DNA from 2 places in the Aerococcus sp. NPDC058936 genome. Region 2 is predicted to be linked to the other one. Evidence: riboswitches for the same ligand, from Rfam matches in the RefSeq annotation. Region 2 holds a riboswitch; the other holds the start of a gene.
The links. A riboswitch is a leader RNA that binds a small molecule or an ion and turns the genes downstream of it on or off. The one in region 2 is predicted to bind S-adenosylmethionine.
Positions count from the first base shown of each region.

Region 1: it holds a riboswitch for S-adenosylmethionine, as region 2 does, so the genes downstream of both, ACFW0C_RS01510 (hypothetical protein) here and metK (methionine adenosyltransferase) in region 2, are expected to answer to the same signal.

Region 1 is NZ_JBHYKZ010000002.1:2,952-6,133, forward strand. It holds gene ACFW0C_RS01500 (Rrf2 family transcriptional regulator) at 1-304, opposite strand, end outside; gene ACFW0C_RS01505 (SDR family oxidoreductase) at 405-1,253, shown strand; gene ACFW0C_RS01510 (hypothetical protein) at 1,348-1,662, opposite strand; SAM riboswitch class I at 1,734-1,831, opposite strand; gene ACFW0C_RS01515 (neutral zinc metallopeptidase) at 2,251-3,182, opposite strand, start outside.
Region 2 is NZ_JBHYKZ010000003.1:78,623-81,804, reverse strand. It holds gene metK (methionine adenosyltransferase) at 1-1,135, opposite strand, end outside; SMK box riboswitch at 1,133-1,221, opposite strand; gene dnaX (DNA polymerase III subunit gamma/tau) at 1,566-3,182, shown strand, end outside.

The DNA of each region.
Region 1 (3,182 bases), on a different contig from region 2:
CGCCTACGATACAGGCAGGTGCTGTTTTCTCATCTACCCGGAATATTTGTTGGTCTTCATCGATAGCTTGATAAATATCATAAAAAGATATCGATGCTGGTTGTCTACTTAATTGCGGATTGGCCTTTCCTGATTGGCTGATAATAAGGCCGGCCTTTTTGAGGCTACTCATAATGCGTCTAACAGAAACGGGATTAGCATTCACACTTTTGGCAATCACTTCACTAGATAAGTCTGTGCCTTGAAGCATCTCGATATAAACTAGAATATGAATAGCATCACTAAATTTTACTGAATGTTTCATTTGAATATCCCACCTCTTTTCTCTTGACTTATTATAGCACATTCACTATTATTAACCTGTAACTTTATTTATTACAGGTTGAAAAAAGGAGTGTTTATTCATGAAATATTTAGTAACTGGCGCAACAGGTGCCTTGGGTGCCCACACATTAGACAAATTAAAAACGTTAGTGCCCGTATCAGATATCCACGTCTTAGCACGTAGCGAAGAAAAAGCTGCGCCACTTGCTGAAGCTGGCTATACAGTACACATCGGCGATTACTTAGATAAAGTATCTTTAAAAGCTGCTTTCACAGGTATTGACCGCTTATTACTAGTTTCATCAGCACCTGGCACTCGTCAAGAAGAACATCAAAATGCGATTGATGCAGCCAAAGAAGCTGGTGTTAGCTTTATCACCTATACAAGCTTTGCCCATGCAGACCAATCTTCTGCCGACTTAGCAACTGACCACCGTTATACCGAAGAAGCCATCAAAGCATCCGGCATTCCATTTACAATTTTAAGAAACAACTGGTACCTGGAAAATGAACTACCGCTAGTAGGTGCAGCTTTAAACAGTGGTAAACTATTATACACCGCTGAAAATGGTAAAGCTGGTTGGGCATTACGTCGCGAATACGCTGAAGCAGCTGCCATCGTTTTAGCTGGTGAAAAAACTTTCCCTGAAATTCTAGAATTATCTGGTAAACCAGTAGACTACGCGACTTTAACTAAAGCACTAGCAGAAGCAACAGGTAAAGAAATTGCCCCTGTAGAAACTAACGATGAAACATTCGTTAAAAATCTAACTGATAATCAATTACCAGAACCAGTAGCAGGCTTCTTCCTAGCGATCCAAGACGACATTAAAAATGGTGTATTAGATGTACAATCAGATGACTTTGAAACGGTATTAGGCAAGCCGTTAACACCGCTTGTGGACGCCTTTAAAGAATTACTTCAATAATTTCATATCATCCAATAAACCAGCTTTTTATCATAAAAATCTAAAGAGCCCCTACTAGCTAGCCTTAACGGCAACTAGTAGGGGCTCTTTTTTACTACCGTATTGCTTTATAGTCCACATCTGTATAGGAAAAATTAGTAATCAAATTGACTAATTGATCGTAAGTTTCAAGGCTTATTGCCTCCTTAAATCCATCATAATCATTGACATGAACTTTTCCTATACAACACACACAAACTCTAGCAATATGTGCACCTGAACAAGGCTCATTACGACAGATCACAGCAATATGATCATGTTCTTTAGGATCCCCTTTCTTATTTCTGTAGAAACGAAAATACGGCATAAAACCTAAGGCACCAATCCCACCTACAAATTCACTAAAACTTACGCATTCATCATTAAACATTCAACACACTCCTAGTTATTTTATTCAATAAAAAAAGCACAACGCGACTCGTCGTGCCAATAACTTGGTTAGACTCATCTATCTCTTTCGAGTTGGAATTAGCACCTTGCCAAAGGTAGGTTGCTGAAGCTTCATAGGGCCAAATCCCTCCACTTGCTCTGAATAAGTTGTGTTCTTTAAATGTATACCGATTATACCAGATGTATGGATATATTTCAAACCATGATGAAATTCGACAATTAGATTAAGATAAGCAAAATTTTATTCGACTTGATGATTATTACACTCATGAAGTAAAAATGAGGATACTTTTACCCGACGCTAGTTCGACCTTTCAAATCTATCATCGTTCATTTGACATAGGGCATATCCTCACTATCTTCCACATGATAAAACCTCCTAAAGCAAAACTGTAATCCGGCTTTAAGAGGTATTCACAAACCATACTAGTAGCTAGTAAGATCATTATTTATTTAAAAATAGATGGAAATTTTACATATAAACTCCTGTTCAAATACAGTATGTGTTACTGCACTAAAATTCCCTACTATGTATACTATGATCATTAAGCAAGTTCTGTGACTCATTTTATAGGCTACTGTAATCTATATTGTAAGTATCCCATTGTGACAAGTCGCCTGCTTCTAAGCCTTTCTTAAACCAGTTTTGTCGTTGCTCAGCAGTACCATGCGTAAAGGAATCAGGCATCGTATAGCCATAGGCCTTTTCTTGCAGAACATCATCACCAATGTGATAAGCTGCGTTTAATCCTTCTTCAAGGTCTCCTGCTTCCATCCAATCATTCTCAACGACGTTATGTGCCCATACACCAGCAAGATAGTCCGCTTGTAATTCCATCCGTACCGTCCATTGATTTTGTTCAGTTTCACCTACTTCAGACTGAATTTGTCTAACCTGATTGGAAATACCAAGTTGTTGTTGGACATGGTGACCTACTTCATGGGCGATTACATAGGCCATAGCGAAGTCTCCACCACCACCGTAATTTTGAACGAGTTGATTATAAAAATCTAAGTCGATATAAATGGTTTCATCCGTTGGGCAATAGAAAGGTCCAACTTCAGATGTATTATACCCACAAGATGAATTCACAGCATCCTCAAATATGACTAGGTCTGGGTTCTCATATGTATAGCCAGCTTTAGAAAAGGCTTGCGTCCAGTATTCTTCAGTATCATAAAGGATAACAGAAACAAATTCAGCCAACTCATCTTCAGTAACTGGTTCACTATCTGTAGATCCAGTCTCTGGTAAACTGACTTGACTATTAGAATTTGCTTGAATTTGCGTATCCGATTCCATCTGTCCTGGTAATTGGACATCTACCTGACTGGTTTGATCGTTTGATTGATTGTTATTTGAACTAGACTGGTTGCCACCTAATAAAGATGTCCCACCAAATACGAAGAATATAATTAGCATTAAGATAACCGAACCGCAACCTAAGCTTCTGCCTCCCGTTGAAGTCCCACGACCACCTGGAAGCTGAATAGGGATTC
Region 2 (3,182 bases):
TAAAGTCTTGGTCATCACGACCAAAGTGGCCGTAAGCAGCAGTCCTGCTGAAGATTGGTTGGCGAAGAGATAGCATGTCGATAATACCATTTGGTGTTAAGTCAAAGTTATCGCGAACTAAAGCAACTAAATCATTTTCAGTTAAGTCACTTGTACCGAATGTGTCAATCGCAATAGACACAGGTTCTGCAACCCCAATAGCATAAGCTAATTGGATTTCAACTTTACGCGCTAAGCCAGCTGCAACCAAGTTTTTGGCAATATAGCGAGCCGCGTATGAAGCAGACCGGTCAACTTTAGTAGCGTCTTTACCTGAGAAGGCCCCACCGCCGTGGTGAGCAGATCCACCATAAGTGTCGACAATAATTTTACGGCCAGTTAAACCTGAATCGGCTTCTGGACCACCAGATACAAACTTACCTGTTGGGTTAATGAAGTAACGTGTATTTTCATCTAACCAGTTTTCTGGCATAGTTGGCTCAACAACGTGTTTAATCACGTCTTGGCGGATTTGGTCTAATTCAATACCTTCAGTATGTTGTGTTGAAATGACGATGGTATCAATGCGTTGTGGTTGGTTGTTGTCATCATATTCCATCGTTACCTGTGTCTTACCGTCTGGACCTAAGTAGTTTAATTCACCACTTTTACGGACTTCAGCTAGTCGGCGAGATAGGCGGTGACTTAATGCAATGGGCATTGGCATTAACTCTGTTGTTTCGTCTGTTGCGTAACCGAACATAATCCCTTGGTCTCCAGCACCGATCAACTTGTTGTCCACTTCACCCTTTTCCCGGGTTTCAATGGCATCATCAACACCTTGTGCGATGTCTGGTGATTGTTCGTCTAGTGAAACCAATACGGCGATTGAGTCAGCGTCGAAGCCGAATTTGCCGTCACGGTAACCAATTTCACGAACGGTGTCGCGAACGATTTTTTGAATATCCACATAGGCGCTAGTTGTTACCTCACCAAATACTAGGACAAGTCCTGTATTGACGGCAGTTTCGCAAGCAACTCGAGCTTGTGGGTCTTGTGCAAGAATCGCGTCAAGAATGGCATCAGAAATTTGGTCAGCGACCTTATCTGGATGTCCTTCCGTGACAGATTCAGAAGTAAATAGTCGTTTATTCATGTTGTTTCCCCCAAAATATAAATTTTATGGTTACAAGGAATTTTTGCCTAAGCAAACCCTATCGGGAAGAATTTATTGTAACGTTTCTCATTATACAGGATATGTGGGGAATAGTAAGGGGCAAATGGCTTCAATTTCGAAAATTTCGTAGTTTTCAGCACCTAGATTTTTTGATCTAAGTACTTCGGTCTACGCTTTGCCTATCATGGCCGTAAATATAGGATGTGTTCATGACGTTGAGACAGGAGATGCTGGATAATGGGTAAAAAGCGACTACTATAGTTATCATTAAAGGGATTTCCCATGGGTAACCCACACTTACTTTTAAAATTGTTACTTTTTCCACACGACTGTCTTACCGTGGAGTGCGGTCTTATTTCGTGTTATAATATTCGAGATGATTAAATGTAGCAAGTTTAAGGAGGCAGCGATGAGTTACCAAGCATTATACCGCGTTTGGCGGCCGCAGACATTTGGAGATATTGTTGGCCAAGAGGCTGTTGCGCGTACGCTGCAAAATGCCATTCGAACTGGCAAAACGAGTCACGCTTACTTGTTTACGGGTCCAAGAGGGACTGGTAAGACGAGTGCGGCTAAAATTCTATCGAAAGCGATCAACTGTCCAAACCAGGTGGATGGGGAACCATGTAATGAATGTGAGATTTGCCGGGCAATTACGGACGGAACTTTGCCGGATGTGATTGAAATCGATGCGGCGTCTAACAACGGGGTTGAGGAGATTCGTGATATCCGTGATAAGGTTCGCTATGCACCAACGGAAGCGCAATATAAGGTCTATATCATTGATGAGGTCCACATGCTTTCAACGGGTGCTTTCAATGCTTTATTAAAAACCTTAGAAGAACCACCAGCTAATGTCATTTTTATTTTAGCAACGACTGAGCCGCATAAGATACCTGCAACGATTATTTCAAGAACCCAACGTTTTGATTTTAAACGTATTTCACGTCAGGCGATTGAAGACCGGATGGCATTTATCTTGGACCAAGACGGTATTGAATATGAGAATGGGGCCCTTACTATAATTGCTCGGGCAGCAAACGGTGGGATGCGAGATGCCTTATCCTTGTTAGACCAAGTGATTTCCTTTTCCGATGGGACTTTATCACTTGAAACGAGTCGGTTGGTGACGGGGGCCTTGTCTGAAGAGCAATTGGTTGAATATACGGAGGCCCTAGCTAATGGGCAAGTGACGGCAGCATTAGACCACTTACATGCTTTATTGGCTGGTGGTCAAGATGCGGCGCGCTTTGTGGAAGAGCAGTTGGTTTTTGTGCGTGATTTAATGATTGCCAAGGAAACCAAGGCGGATACGGCTGAGATTGAAGAGTTGACCCAACGTTATGACGAAGCATTTTATAGTCTGGCCAAAACGATTGATGTGAATGTCTTGTATAAGATGATGAAAGTTTTCCGAGAAACGCAGGCAGAGATTCGTTTTTCATTGCAACCAACGATCTATCTAGAGGTGGCAACGGTTCAGATAGCTAGCCAAATCGGTAGTCAGTCGGCTGTTGGTCAAAGTGGTAACCAACAAGTGGTGGCTAACCAAGAAGGTGACCATGTCTTGCCAACGCAAGTGAGCCAAGCGTTAGCTGAATTGCAAGAACAAGTGGCGAATTTAACGGCACAGGTCCAAAATGGGGGCGGAGAGCCAGCTAAACCTGCGGCAAGTAAGCCGGCTAAGCGGTCAGGGAATGCGACGGCCTTTACGCCAAATCTGACGAAGGTCTTCCAAGTGTTAAATCAAGCGACTAAGAAAGACTTGAATGATATTGCTAATTTATGGGAAGGTCTAATTGAGAGTCTACCAAGTATGCAAGCAGCCTTATTAAAGGCAACCTTCCCAGCAGCAGCGTCACCAAATGCTTTCGTAGTGCGGTTTGATTATGAAATTCTGTGCAAGAAGGTGGATGACGATACGGAGACCCGTCAAGAAATTGAGCGGATTCTATCTAATCAACTAGGTCACCCAACGAAGATGTATTATTTAACGAGTGACCAGTGGCAGTCTGCCCGTCAAAGT